DNA from 3 places in the Salinicoccus sp. Marseille-QA3875 genome. Region 1 is predicted to be linked to each of the others. Evidence: predicted binding sites of a transcription regulator. Region 1 holds the regulator's gene; each other region holds the start of a gene.

Region 1 (5,184 bases):
GCGGCATGCTGACCATATTGCAGTTCACCGGTTATTTCAAAAAGCATCCCCTTAGATATGTTAAATATTTCATTGTTTTTACTGTAATCATGATCATTCTAATGGGTGTACTTGTTATTGTCGGGCTGGACGGATGATTGTCCAAAAACTTACTTTGAATTTTGAAAAGAAAAAGCTCTCCCGTCTTCCGGGAGAGCTTTTTCATGTCGGATATTAGAAGAAGAATCCGACGATTGTTGCTGTAAGCAAGCTTACAAGGGACGCACCGTATACAAGCTTGAGTCCGAATCTTGCAACTTCATCTCCACTTTCACTGTGAAGACCTTTAACCGAACCTGCTATGATACCGATACTTCCAAAGTTGGCAAATGAAATCAGGAAGACTGAAACCATCGCCTGCGTTTTTCTTGATAAGTCATCTGCAAGTGTCATAAATTCACCGATTGCAACAAACTCATTCGTTATCAGTTTAGTTGCCATCAGGCTGCCTGCAGTCTGTGCTTCATCCCAAGGAATACCAATAAGGAATGCAATCGGCATAAAGATATAACCGAGAATATCCTGGAACGTCAGGCTGCTTCCTGGTATAAGAAGGAACAGCTGGTTCAAGAGGCCGATCAGAGCAATGAAACCAATCAGCATTGCTGCAACGACAAGCACAACTTTTCCGCCGTCGATGATGTAATCGCCAAGCACCTGGAAAAAAGATTTCCCTTTCTCAGGATTTGTTGAAATCGCAACGCCTTCGTCACTGATTTCTTCCTCATACGGGTTGATGACATGAACGATGATGTAAATTCCCAGGAAGTTCAGCACGATGGCAATGATGACAAACTGTGGCTCCAGCATCGTAAAGAATGCACCGACGATAGACAGGGAAATTGAACTCATTGCCTGTGCGGCCAGAGTATAGAGTCTTTGAGTCGTCATTTTCGGCAGAACGTTTTTAAGTGATATGAACACTTCGGACTGACCGAGGAACATTGAAGCAGCACCGTTGTATGATTCGATATAAGGCATGCCTGTAATTCTGGTCATCAGCATCCCAATACCTTTAATGATCAAAGGCAGTACTCTTATATAGGAAAGAATACCGATGATTGCACTGATGAAAATGATAGGGACCAATACGTTGAAGAAGAATACGTTGAATGCCATTCCATCTTCACTGTTATATAAAACCTGGTCGCCTGCTGCGGCTGATTCTGTGGATAAAGACATCAGGTCACCAAATACAAACTGTCCGCCTTCAGCGGCAAAGCCGAGCAGGTGGTTGAATGCTTCGGCCAGCCACCCGATAAATGTCTGACCCCACGTAGTGTTCAGGAACAGGAATGCAAAAAACAGCTGTAATGCGAGTAAGATAAGAATGTTCTTCCATTTTTTAAACGAAAGTTTTTTATTGCTGCTCGCAATCCATGCAAGGAAAAGTGTGAATAGTATACCGACTATCCCCATTAAAACACTCATAAAAGATCCTCCAAAAAATTTGATATATGTTGCGGTTATGTATATGCATCTCTAAAAGTACATTATAAAGTATATAAGACTGAAACGCGATACTGAATCATTATAATGCAAACGTTTACAGAAATAAAGAAGAATTTTATTTTGAACAAGAAATTTGCCAAAAACAGAAGCAGAATGTATACTTTAGTCAAAGAAGGTCAAAAGAGGTGACAGCATGCGTAATATGTCAGATATTATCGAACAATATTTGAAAGAATTACTTGCAGCTTCCGACGGCGAAGTCGTTGAAATCAAGCGTGCCTTTATCGCTGAAAAATTTGACTGTGTCCCGTCGCAGCTGAACTATGTAATCAAAACACGGTTCACCAATGAGCACGGTTATATGGTAGAGAGTAAGCGCGGCGGGGGCGGATATATACGTATCACTAAAGTTGAGACACATTCAAAATCAGAATATCTTGCTCATCTGAAAAAATTGATTGGCCCCGCCTTAAGTCAGCGAAATGCACAGCATATCGTACAATCGATGTTTGAAAATGACACGATTACATTGAAAGAAGGTAAAATTATCAATGCCGTTCTTGACAGGGAGACTTTAATGATAGAATTGCCTTTCAGGGATCAGTTGAGAGCTAAAATTCTACTTAAAATAATCGATGTCATCTTATATACTGAGGAGTGATTATATGATTTGTGAATCATGCCAGGAGAATGAAGCGACTGTTCATATAACGACAGGCAGTGGCTTGAACAAAACAGAGAGGTATTTATGTGAAGCTTGTGCCAATAAGTCGTTTTCCAGTCAGTTTTCAAGTTTTTCGGACGATTCGTTCAATATACATCAACTCTTGCAGTCTCTCTCGGCACAACAGCCGTTCAGTTCACACAAACAGCAGAAGAAACACTGCGAAAACTGCGGCTCCACCATTGAATCCATATTGAAAAAAGGAAAGTTCGGCTGTGCGGAATGTTATGAGACGTTCAGTGAAAAAAGTGATGAAATCATCACGAAGGTACAGCTGTACCAAACAGAACATGTCGGTAAAATACCTCAAAAGTCTTCGGCTTACATCAAGGTTAAAAAGGAAATCGAACAGCTTCGTGCGAACCTTTCCGAACTTGTTGAGGAGCAGGCATTTGAGGAAGCAGCAGTAGTGCGTGATCAGATCAAATCATTGGAAGCGGGTGATGACAATGGCAAAAATTAGCCCCTGGGTCAGCCAGGCAAAAGAAATTCCTGTAGAGATGTCATCTAGAATACGTCTGGCAAGAAATGTCCGCGAACTGCCATTCCCGCATATGTTGAAGGAAGAGGACATGACTCATGTAATCGAGACTTTGAACGATACGCTGAGTGATTTCAAACAGGTGGATCTGGAAGAATTGAAATTTGAAGACAAAGCGTTATTGGTGGAGAAGCATCTGATCAGTCCTCTTTTTACCGAACGCGGCCGTTTAAGTTATATTAATGATGATGAATCGGTTTCGATAATGGTCAATGAAGAGGATCACATCAGAATTCAGGCAATGGGGGCAGAGTTGTCCCTGGATGAACTTTATGAGAATGCATCTGCACTCGATGACCGGCTGGAAAGCAGGCTCGACTACGCCTTTGATGATAAATATGGATTCCTGACAGCCTGTCCGACAAACGTAGGCACGGGACTCAGAGCTTCTGTGATGCTGCATTTGCCGGCATTATCATTAGGAAACAGGATCCAGAGGATTTCGAACAACTTAAACCGATTTGGCTTCACCCTCCGGGGAATATACGGCGAAGGTTCGGTGCCGCTCGGACATATATACCAATTATCAAATCAGCTGACCCTCGGTCAGTCTGAAAAGGATATCATCAAAAGCTTAAACGAACTGAAGACAAGAATTATAGAAGAAGAGATAGAGATGCGCTCAATAATGAATAACGAACATCTCATAAAAGCCAAAGATTCAATATTTCGTTCGTACGGCATACTTAAATATGCCTATACCATTTCATTGAAAGAGGCTGCGAATCATTTAAGCAACATTAAACTGGGTCTCGATCTTGGCTTATTACCCGAGAATACGATCAGATTCCAGGAACTTGTCCAATTGATTCAACCCGCTTTCATCAAAATGCGTTTAAACAGCCTGAATAAAGAGTATGTATCATTAGAGAGCGCAGTTGCCGAAGAACGTGCAACTTTATTACGTGAACAAATAGGAGGGACTATATAAATGTTATTTGGAAGATTGACTGAAAGAGCCCAGAAAGTACTTGCATATGCACAGGAAGAAGCAATAAGCCTGAAGCATTCGAATATCGGAACAGAGCATTTATTACTCGGTTTAATAAAAGAAAAAGAAGGCATCGCTGCAAAAGTGTTATCAAGCTTTAATATCAGCGAAGACAATGTACGTGATGAAGTCTTCAACCTGATCAATGAAGGTGATGATGCGACAGCCTCCATCAGATATACACCGCGCGCTAAAAAAGTGATTGAACTGTCCATGGACGAGGCACGCAAGCTGCACCATAACTTTGTCGGGACGGAGCACTTACTGCTCGGACTGATCCGTGAAAGTGAAGGCGTTGCTGCACGTGTACTTGCCAATCTGGATCTTAATATCACTAAAGCCCGTGCTTCAGTCATTAAAATGCTGGGCAACCCTGAAGTACTTCAGGGCAAAGATCCTCAAAAGAAAGATAATAATACTCCGACTCTGGATTCACTGGCGAGAGATTTGACGGAAATTGCACGTGAAGACCAGTTGGACCCGGTCATCGGCCGTTCCAAAGAAATCACCAGAGTCATTGAAGTATTGTCACGCCGTACTAAAAACAACCCGGTATTGATCGGTGAGCCGGGTGTCGGTAAAACGGCAATTGCCGAAGGGCTTGCGCAGTCGATCGTGAAAAATGAAGTGCCTGAAACCTTAAAAGATAAACGTGTCATGTCGCTTGATATGGGTACGGTTGTCGCAGGTACGAAATACCGCGGTGAATTCGAAGAGCGCATGAAAAAAGTGATGGAAGAAATCCATAAAGCAGGCAATGTGGTTTTATTCATAGATGAACTGCATACATTAATCGGAGCAGGCGGTGCTGAAGGTGCAATCGATGCTTCAAACATCTTGAAACCTGCACTTGCCCGCGGCGAACTGCAGTGTATCGGTGCCACTACGCTTGAAGAGTACCGCAAGCATATTGAAAAAGATGCTGCACTTGAGAGACGCTTCCAGCCGGTCCAGGTTGATGAGCCGAATGTTGAAGATACTGTACTGATTCTTAAAGGCTTAAGAGATAAATATGAAGCGCACCACAGAATCAATATTACTGATGAAGCTCTGGACGCTGCAGCTAAAATGAGTGCACGTTATATCCAGGACCGTTTCTTGCCGGATAAAGCGATTGACCTGATTGACGAGGCATCGTCGAAAGTCAGGCTGCGCAGCTATACTTCCCCGCCGGACTTGAAAGATCTGGAAAGCAAGCTTGAAGCGGTTAAGAAAGAGAAGAATGCCGCCGTACAAAGTCAGGAATTTGAATCAGCAGCAAACTACAGAGACCAGCAGTCGAAACTTGAAAAGCAGTTGAAAGAGAAACAGGACAGTTGGAAGAAAGAGCAGGGGCAATCCTCTCAATCTGTGACACAGGGTGACATTGAAGTGGTCATCAGCGGTATCACAGGCATCCCGCTTTCTAAAATTGCAGAGGGCGAGTCAGAGCGTCTG
Region 2 (5,184 bases), 850 kb from region 1:
TTTTATTGATTTTGACATTCATTTCCCTGAGCTCCGACAATGCGATCTTTATTTGAAGAATGCCTTCATCACAAAGTGCACAACGATTTCTCATATAATAATCTAAAACTAACACCTTATTCACCTGTCTTTAATTTTATTAATAATGTGTTCATTAATGAGTGGACCATCTCTGAAGTAATGATGCCGAGTGCTATGGCACTGGCTATGAGCGCCGCTTCCATGCCGAATGAAAATGCCAGCTGATAGTCTTCCAGAACGACATTGCGCATCGCCTGGTAGGCTGTGCCGCCAGGGACGAGCGGAATGATTCCGCATGTGATGAATATGACGACCGGCATCTTCATTTTCCTTGAATTAAAAATTGAAACAGCGGTCAATATGATTCCGCCGGCGAAACTTGCCAATATCTGATTAGTATCCATATTGATGAATATGTAGTATGTCAGCCAACCGGCAGCGCCGGTCAGGCCGCATTGCATCAACGCCCTTCTCGGTGCATTGAACAAGATGCCAAAACCCATGGAGGCAAAAAAGCTTAAGATGAACTGATAAAGTAAAGTTAACATGTAACAGCCTCCTTAAATGAGCATGAAGATCAATGCGACACCTGCACCTATCGCAAATGCCGTAAGCATCGCTTCAGCACCTTTCATCACGCCTGCAAGCAGATGCCCGCGAATCATTTCACGTATGGCGTTGGTGATCAAAACACCGGGAACGAGCGGCATTACTGCTGCGATGATGATCAAATCCATATTTAAACCCGGGCCATACTGGACGTAGAGAAGAGATGCAATGGCGATAAAGAATGATGCGAAGAACTCTGTAAAGAATTTCACTTTCGTAAAACGTAAAATGCCTTCCATGATGAATACGCCCAGTGCACCGCCGAATGCTGCAGCCGGAAGATCTGCAAGAGAACCACCAAACAACAGAAGGAACATGAACCCGACCATGCCGCCGCACAGCACCATTAACCAAAATGGAAAAACGAGCGCCTCGTGTATATTCTCGATTTTTTTGATTGCCGACTTTATCGGCAGCCCCTGTGCGATATCCCGGGATAAGTTATTGATCACATCAACCATGCCGAGATCGTTTGCACGCTCTTCAATGCGTACAGTCTGAGTCAGTGAATGTTCATTCATAGAGAATATGATTACGGTGGGTGTGACAAAAACTTGAGGATTGCTGATGCCGTATGTATTAGAGATACGCATCATGGTATCTTCAATGCGGTAAGTTTCAGCACCGCTTTCCAACAACAGTTTGCCGCAGTTAATAGCGACGAAAAAGACATCGCGCACATAATCTTCTTTAAGATTATCATTCGGCTCCTCAATGATTTCAATATCATTCAGCATATCCTCACCTGCCATTTTATTGATGGAAAATAAAAAAACGCCCCCAAAGAGAATCGAACTCCTATCTTAAGAACCGGAATCTTACGTGTTATCCATTACACCATGGGGGCATACTTATATATTGTAACCTGAACGTGTGAGGAAAAGCATCATAATTGTATCAAATATTTATGACAATTTAAAGATAGTTTAATCCTTTGACCTAGTTTGACTAATGTGATATAACTAAAACAGTAGCAAATTACAGATATATATGGAGGTTAAGACTATGAATTTAATACCTACAGTGATTGAACAGACGAATCGCGGAGAACGAGCTTATGATATTTATAGTAGACTATTAAAAGATAGAATCATAATGATTGGCAGCGGCATTGATGATAATGTTGCCAATTCGGTAGTGAGTCAGCTTTTATTCCTGCAGGCACAGGATCCTGAGAAAGATATTTACCTTTATATCAACTCACCAGGCGGAAGTGTAACAGCCGGCATGGCTATTTATGACACAATCCAGCACATCAAACCGGACGTGCAGACGATCTGTGTCGGCATGGCTGCTTCAATGGGCTCATTCTTACTGGCAGCAGGCGCAAAAGGTAAACGCTTTGCATTGCCGAACGCTGAAGTGATGATTCACCAGCCGCTGGGCGGCGCACAAGGTCAGGCAACTGAAATTGAAATTGCTGCCAAGCACATTTTAAGAACACGAGAAAAACTGAACAAAATTTTATCTGAAAGAACAGGCCAGCCGCTTGAAAAAATCGAAAAAGATACTGACCGTGATAACTTCATGACTGCTGCAGAAGCACAGAAATACGGTTTGATCGATGAAGTGATGGAGCCTGAAAAAGTTCAATAATGAATTTTAAAGGAGTGCTATATGTCAAAAAGGCATATAGCACTTTTATTTTCGCCATTTTTGGGTAAAGAAGGTAAAGGATATAAGGAGGCCCTCCATTAATGAATATATTGATTACAGGCGGCACAGGTATGGTCGGTTCCCGTTTAACAGAAGTTTTAGTCGAGGAACGCAACCATGTATACATTTTAAGCCGCAGCGACCATTCAGACGACCATCCCTTCATACATTACGTAAAATATAACCCGAATGACATTGATGATTTGAGCTGGGCAGATGAGTTACCTGTCAATATAGATGCAGTCTACAACTTCGCCGGCGCTTCCCTGCAAAAAATGTGGACGGACAGCCATAAGGAAGCGATAATGGATTCCAGAATAAATACGACAAGACTGCTTTATAACTGGGCAGAGAATACCGGCGTCAAGCCTGGAGTTTTGATCAATGCAAGTGCAGTCGGATACTACCCGACAAGCGAAAGTGTCAGCTTTACCGAAGAAGATGAATTCCAGCCGTCGAACTTTTTGGCGAGTGTGGTGAGTGCATGGGAAAAGGAAGCGCTCAAGTTTCAGGAACTCGGCACAAGGGTCGTCCTCAGCAGATTCGGCCTCATACTGGATAAAGATGAAGGCGTACTGCCGCTTATGGCATTGCCTTTTAAATTCGGAGCCGGCGGAAATATCGGCACAGGACAGCAGTATTACAGCTGGATCCACCTGGAAGACTTAATCAATTCACTGCTCTACGTTCTTGCCGTAGATGATATGGACGGACCGGTGAATATGACCTCACCAGTGCCGCTGAGACAGGAACAGTTTGCGAAATATTTGGGCATGGCACTCGGCAGACCGACAATTGTGAAGGCACCCGGTTTTTTATTTAAAACAGTGCTGGGCGACCAGTCGATACTGATCATCAGAGGACAGAAGGTCATCCCTGAAAAACTGCTTGCCAATGAGTTTAAATTCAACTACCCTACACTCGATGTCGCACTCGACAACATTTATGGCGAATGAAAATAAAAATCCGCAGACAATTTGTGATTGCCTGCGGATTTTTTTATTTGTGTTTAGGGGTGTGGTAGCACGAAACTCATCAAAAACTCTTTTTCGTGCCATAACTCATCTGAAAACTACAGAGTTGTAGCGCAGAAGAGTGTCTGGCGCTATAACTCATATGGAAGCTACAGAGTTGTAGCGTAGAAAGGCGTCTGGCGCTATAACTCATCTGAAAACTACAGAGTTGTAGCGCAGAAGGGTGTCAGACGCTATAACTCGTATGAAAACTACAGAGTTGTAGCGCAGAAGGGTGTCATAAAGCCCTGCCTTCTTCTTCCCACCATCAATTACAAGTTGATCGTCACATCAGCATCTTCACGTAACTCTTCAGCGAGTCCCTGTGCCGCTTCTGCCTGTTTTTCACTGATAAGCTGCTGTTCAATCTGAGGTTTTACGTCTTCAAAGGCAGGGGGTTCAGTTTCTTCGCCTTCACCCTCGCTTTGTGCTTCTTCACGTGCTGCGATCTGCTCGTCATAGATTTCTTCAAGCTCTTCATCTGACGGTTCGATGTCTCCCGTTTCTTCAGCAATCAGTGCTTCAACTTTCACCTGTTTTTCAAGTTCAGTTCTGATTTCATCTTCTGACATGCCGCTTTCTTCCATAGCCGTAAAGAATTCGTCTTCGGATTCCATGCCGTTTGCTTCTACGATTTCACTGATCATGGCGTCGACGTCTTCTTCAGAAGCACTGACCTCACGATTGTCAGCTTCCTGTACAAGCAATCTCTCTGAAACCATTCCGTCAGCAATCTGTGTCTTCATTTCATCCTGGTTCACTTCCTGACCCATCATTGCAGCTTGTTGGAACTGGCCTGTATATACCTGTTCGAATTCATCTTTAGTGATTTCCTCACCGTTCACTTCAGCGACAACGTCAGGGACGTCTTCAAGATCCGGCTCCGGAGCTTCTGCAGCCTGGCCTTCTTCTGCGCTCTGTCCGGCATTTTCTGCACCTTCACCATCGCCACCTTCTGCTGATTCATCTCCACATGCTGCTACTGTCAGCATTGTGGCAGCGAGTGATATCATTGTTAACCATTTTTTCATATTAATAATTACCTCCATGTCGTTATAATCCGTCATTCTACTCCTGTAGTATTCAAATTTCAATTTAAAGAAGGCTCAAACTGAATACTTTCTTTCAATATTTGGCCATTTAGTGACATATAAAATCCCCGGCAAGTATATCTTCACCAGGAATGATTGCATTCTTAAATTAAAATTCCATCACTTCGCCGCTTTTAATCTTCTCTGCTATGGTGTCGAGTTTTCTCAGACGGTGGTTTACACCGGACTTCGAAATCGCCCCGGTAGACAGCATTTCACCGAGTTCTTTCAAGGAGACATCCTGGTGTTCGACACGCAGTCTCGCTATTTCCTGCAGCCTTTCCGGCAGTTCGCCGATCCCTATTTCATCATCGATCAACTGAATATTTTCAACCTGCCGCATCGCTGCGCTGACGGTTTTATTCAAATTGGCCGTTTCGCAGTTGACGAGTCTGTTCACGGAGTTTCTCATATCACGGACAATCCGGACATCCTCAAATTTCAGCAGTGCCTGATAGCCGCCGATGAGACTTAAAAATTCGGCGATTTTTTCAGCACCTTTCAAATAGGTGATATATCCCCCGCGTTTACGCTCGATATATTTCGCATTCAGCTCATAGCCGTTCATCAGCTCCGTCAGCACTCTTGCATGGTCTTCATACAAAGATGCGATTTCCAGATGATAGGCTGATGTCTCCGGATTGTTGACCGAACCGCCCGCTAAAAATGCGCCCCGCAGATAACTGCGGATGCAGCAGTCTTTCTTTTTGATCTCATCATTGATGTCGTTTGTAATCATGCCATCTTTGATGATATTGAGATCCGACAGCATTTTATGAGCATCTTTCTTCACT
Region 3 (5,184 bases), 990 kb from region 1:
TTTTCTTTTTTTGAAATAAAACCCCCTCGGCCAAGTGGGGAGTAGTTTGACCGGCAGGCGTTCCAACCATACAAAAACAGACGGCCTCAGCCGTCTGCTCTCTATCAATCAATGTATTTCCCCGAACGGACTGTTGAGGTCGTCACCTTCCTCCACCATCGCTTCGACAGCCGCGTGCAGCCCTCTCGTGATATCACCCGGCGGCATCGCGGGCATACGGTTTTTATTTTCAACCTGGTCTTCTGAAAACGGCACATGGATGAATCCGAATTTCGCAGCGGGAAATTCGGTATCCACGAGGTTGCCGAGCTGATAGAAGACGTGGTTGCAGACGAACGTGCCTGCGGTGTTCGACAGGCGTGCCGGAATGCCTGCATCATCCATCGCCTGCACCATCTTCTTCACCGGCATATTGGAAAAGTAGGCGGCCGGTCCTTCCTGCTCAATCATTTCGTCGATGGGCTGGTTGTTCTCGTTGTCCGCAATTCGGGCGTCGTCGATGTTGAGCGCGACGCGCTCGACGCACATTTCACTTCTGCCGCCGGCGAGACCGACTGCGAGGATGAATCTGAAATCATCACTGAGCATCAAGTCACGTAGGACTTCTTTTGATTTGCGGAAGACGGTTGGGATTTCCGCTTTCACTACGTCGCAGCCCGCAATCGTATCCGGCAGGTTTTTCACAGCTTCGTAAGAAGGGTTGGTGTCTGCACCGTCAAACGGATCGAATCCTGTGACTAATATTTTCATCAAAACACTTCCTTAAAAAATGAGTTGGTAAAGAATCGCAAATGTTCCGAGTCCAAAACAATAATAGCTGAATATGATCAGGTTGCCGCGCTCCATCACGCCCTGCAGCCATCTGAGTGCATAGTAGGTCGCAATCAGCGATGCAATGAATGCCAGTACATAAGCGAACCATAAAGTATCGATGTTCGGGTCGCGTGCGATATCGGGTATACCGATCAGTGCCGTCCCGAGTGATACCGGAATATATAGCAGGAAGACGAATCTGAGCGCGTTTTTCTGATTCAATCCGACTGCCATCGCGCCGACGAGGGTCGCGCCGCTCCGGCTGACGCCGGGCGTCAGTGCGACGACCTGCGCGAGACCGACGATGACAGAGTCTTTGATGGTGAGTTCGCCGTCACGCTTCTGGCCGCGTTTATTTTTAATGAACCACAGCGCAAGCCCCGTGACAAGCAGCATCAAGCCGACGAAGCCCATCGAGATATTTTCACCGATGACGTCTTTAAGTAAAATTCCCATGATACCGACCGGGATCGTCGCGATGATCAGGTACATCGTATATTTGGCGTCCTTGATCGCCTGGGCGTCCCGCGCCCCCTGGAATAAAAACCTGAATAAGTTTGTAACGATGACGATGATATCGTTTCTATATATGAATAGAACAGCAAGCAGTGAAGCGGTGTTCAAAAATATTTCAAAGGACAGGCCGGTCGCTTCTATGCCGAAAAGCTCTCTTGCAATGACGAGATGTCCACTGGATGATACAGGAATCGGTTCTGTGATTCCCTGAAGCAGCCCTAAAAATATGTATTTGATCAGTTCCCAAAATTCCATTGATATGCCTCCTAAAAATCTAAACTATAGTATAAAATAAAAATCTCCCAAAAGCGATAAATAACTTGATAATAGGGTAAAAAGTAGTATAATTAAATTAAGGTCAAAAAAGGTCAAACTATTAAAAGTCATGTGAGGTGACATTTATGGATATTAATAAAATGACCTATCAAGTGCAGTCGATCATAGAGCGTGCCCAGAGCATCTCCGTGGACCTGAAACTGCAGGCGATAGAAGCTGAAGCGGTGGTAAAAGCGATGCTGACCATCGATGAAAGCATGTCGAGAGACATATTGGAACGCGTCAATATCGATGTAGACGCGCTCATTGGAAAATACGATGAGAAATTACAGAAATATAATGTTGTTACAGGCGAGAATGTCCAGTACGGACAGTACATGTCCAATGGATTTACAAGCATCATCAACCGTGCTGAAAAGTATATGGCTGAAATGGGCGATACTTTCATTTCCCAGGAACATATGCTGCTCGGTGCGATCCAGAACGACAATATAATGAAAGAAACCGTCGGAAACAAAGATGAAATTGTCAGAGAAGTCATAGAGAAAGTCAGAGGAGGGAATCATGTGACATCACAAAATCCTGAAGTACAATATGAAGTTTTGGAAAAATACGGCCGTGACCTGGTCGAAGAAGTCAGACACGGAAATGTCGACCCCGTCATCGGCCGTGATGAAGAAGTGAGAAGCACGGTGCGTATTTTAAGCCGTAAAAGAAAGAACAACCCGGTGCTGATCGGTGAGCCGGGTGTCGGTAAAACTGCCATTGTCGAAGGGCTCGCACAGAGGATCGTCAGACGGGACGTGCCGGACAGCCTGATGGATAAGACCATTTTTGAACTGGACCTGTCCGCGCTCGTCGCCGGTGCGAAATACCGCGGGGAATTCGAGGAGCGTCTGAAAGCCGTCCTTAAGGAAATAAAAGAATCCGAAGGCCGGATCATTTTATTCATAGACGAAATCCACATGCTTGTCGGCGCCGGCAAGACTGAAGGTGCCATGGACGCTGGGAACATGTTGAAACCGATGCTCGCAAGAGGCGAACTGCACTGTATCGGTGCAACGACTCTGAATGAGTACCGTGAATATATCGAAAAGGACTCCGCTTTGGAACGCCGCTTCCAAAAGGTGCAGGTCCCTGAGCCTGATGTTGAAGATACGATTTCAATACTGCGCGGACTGAAAGAGCGTTATGAAGTCCACCACGGTGTCAGGATCACCGACCGTGCACTTGTTGCGGCTGCAGAATTATCAGACCGTTACATTACGGACAGATTCCTGCCGGACAAGGCAATTGACCTGATGGACCAGGCGAGCGCAACGATCCGTACGGAAATGGGATCGAACCCGACCGAACTGGATCAGATCAACCGCCGGGTCATGCAGCTTGAAATCGAGGAACAGGCACTTAAAAATGAAGATGATTCCGTTTCAAGGCTGCGTCTCGATGAGTTGCAGAAAGAATTGTCCGAAGCACGTGAAGCGCAGGGAAGCCTGTCCCAGCGTGTGGAAAAAGAGAAAGAGCAGATCGGCCGTGTTAACGATAAACGTGCCGAAGTGGATAAGGCAAGGCAGGAGCTTGAAGAAGCGGAAAACAACTATGAACTGGAACGTGCCGCTGAACTCAGGCACGGCAGACTGCCTCAGCTTGAAAAAGAAATGGTCGAGCTCGAAAATGAGCTGCAGGAAGCGAGTGCCGGTGAGAACCGTATCATACGGGAAGTCGTGACCGAAGAGGAAATCGGCTATATCGTCAGCACATGGACGGGTATTCCTGTCAGCAAACTCGTTGAAACGGAGAAAGACAAGCTGCTCAAGCTGTCAGATATACTTCATGAACGTGTCGTCGGCCAGGATGAAGCTGTAGATCTGGTTGCGGATGCAGTCATCCGTGCAAGAGCCGGCATCAAAGATCCGGACCGTCCGATCGGGAGCTTTTTATTTTTAGGACCGACGGGTGTGGGCAAGACCGAGCTCGCAAAAACACTCGCATCCACGATGTTCGACTCCGAAAAGCACATGATCCGGATCGACATGAGTGAGTACATGGAGAAACATGCCGTGTCCAGACTCATCGGAGCACCGCCGGGATACGTCGGCCACGAAGAGGGCGGGCAGCTGACAGAAGCCATCCGCCGCCAGCCTTATTCCGTCATACTGCTTGATGAAGTGGAAAAAGCGCACAGTGATGTCTTCAACATTCTGCTGCAGCTATTGGACGAAGGCCGCCTGACAGATTCAAAAGGGCGTTCCGTCGACTTCAGAAATACCATCATCATCATGACATCCAATATCGGTTCCGGCCACTTGCTGGACGCAGTCGAAAACGACGGTGTGCTGACAGATGAAGTCAAAGATACAGTGATGGGCGAAGTCCACATGTACTTCAAGCCTGAAATCATCAACCGCATGGATGACATCGTCATGTTCAGCCCGCTGTCGAAAGACAATATGGGCATGATCGTCGACAAGCTGGTCGACGACCTGAACCGCAGACTCGAGAGCCAGCATATGAGCGTCGAAGTGACCGAAGCTGCGAAAAATTGGATTACGGACGAAGCATACGAACCCCAATTCGGTGCACGCCCGCTGAAACGCTTCATCACCAGACACATCGAGACACCACTTGCCCGTAAAATGATTGAAAGCGATCTGGTAGAAGGCCAGAACTTCAAAGTCGATTATGCAGACGGCGAACTCAAATTCGAAACACAATAATTAAATGGAAATAAAAATCATGCCCCGGAAGATGAGGACACTCTCAACTTCCGGGGCATCTTTTTGTATTTCAGGGCGTTCCGGGCACTCGCGTGCGTGGCGAGTACCTATTAAAGTTTCTGCAGGTATTCGTGAGTATGGCGAGTACCTATAAAATATATTTAACCCGTGTTCGCCGTCCGCGCGAGCATGCATTGGAGGTTTAAGACGTGTTCGCCAGCCGCGCGAGCATGCATTGGAGGTTTAACACGTGTTCGTCAGCCGCACGAGCATGCATTGGAGGTTTAACACATGTTCGTCAGCCGCGCGAGCATGTGGTATACGCTCCAACGGAGCTTCGATTCCAAAACGAAGCGCTGATAAGAAACAAACACAAAAAATCCCCTGCCATCTCCTGACAGGGGATCCAACCCAATTCAATATCTATTTAACAAACTCTCCGACTGCATTCTTTAAAGCGAATTCGAGCTCTTCCACCATCTGATCGTGGGTTTCATCGCTCCAGCCGAGTGTGCTCTGCATCAGGGCGACGACACCGTCCTGATATTTTCTGACAAGATCGACATCGAAATATAAGTCGCCTGTACGGCGCACGAAGTAGTCTGTCGGTTTTGCGGTCATTTCATTTTGAATGCTGTATATCACTTTGGCATACTCGACAGGCGGAAGACCTTGTTCGTTGTCTCGATCGACTGCGCTTGCGAGCGTGAATATTTCTTCAGCGTTACTGCCGTATTTCTCAGCAATATCGCGGCCTTCTTCTTTAGTCAGCCCGTAGGATTCAGCTTTCTCGGCAGCAGCTTCTATGAAGGCCTCGAAGTTATCACTGCCGCCCACATCTCCGCCGGAAATGACCTGGTTC

Evidence for each region. The regulator CtsR, encoded in region 1, represses protease genes until heat stress. The targets are predictions, from matches to a motif close to ATGGTCAATAAAGGTCAAACA.
Region 2: clpP (ATP-dependent Clp endopeptidase proteolytic subunit ClpP) is a predicted target of CtsR. The motif match lies at 1,562-1,582, and genes of this name have one in related genera.
Region 3: clpB (ATP-dependent chaperone ClpB) is a predicted target of CtsR. The motif match lies at 1,684-1,704, and genes of this name have one in related genera.

What each region holds. Positions count from the first base shown of each region.
Region 1 is NZ_CM143103.1:887,054-892,237, reverse strand. Features, by position in the region: gene ACY8DT_RS04635 (hypothetical protein) at 1-137, shown strand, start outside; gene ACY8DT_RS04630 (NupC/NupG family nucleoside CNT transporter) at 214-1,470, opposite strand; gene ACY8DT_RS04625 (CtsR family transcriptional regulator) at 1,685-2,152, shown strand; gene ACY8DT_RS04620 (UvrB/UvrC motif-containing protein) at 2,157-2,678, shown strand; gene ACY8DT_RS04615 (hypothetical protein) at 2,665-3,687, shown strand; gene ACY8DT_RS04610 (ATP-dependent Clp protease ATP-binding subunit) at 3,688-5,184, shown strand, end outside.
Region 2 is NZ_CM143103.1:1,733,937-1,739,120, reverse strand. Features, by position in the region: gene ACY8DT_RS08930 (glutaredoxin family protein) at 1-94, opposite strand, end outside; gene ACY8DT_RS08925 (threonine/serine exporter family protein) at 117-569, opposite strand; gene ACY8DT_RS08920 (threonine/serine exporter family protein) at 582-1,367, opposite strand; tRNA gene ACY8DT_RS08915 (tRNA-Arg) at 1,406-1,477, opposite strand; gene clpP (ATP-dependent Clp endopeptidase proteolytic subunit ClpP) at 1,636-2,226, shown strand; gene ACY8DT_RS08905 (TIGR01777 family oxidoreductase) at 2,328-3,242, shown strand; gene ACY8DT_RS08900 (SurA N-terminal domain-containing protein) at 3,572-4,330, opposite strand; gene whiA (DNA-binding protein WhiA) at 4,500-5,184, opposite strand, start outside.
Region 3 is NZ_CM143103.1:1,876,392-1,881,575, forward strand. Features, by position in the region: gene pcp (pyroglutamyl-peptidase I) at 109-750, opposite strand; gene ACY8DT_RS09740 (undecaprenyl-diphosphate phosphatase) at 763-1,584, opposite strand; gene clpB (ATP-dependent chaperone ClpB) at 1,731-4,322, shown strand; gene ACY8DT_RS09750 (glycerol-3-phosphate dehydrogenase/oxidase) at 4,746-5,184, opposite strand, start outside.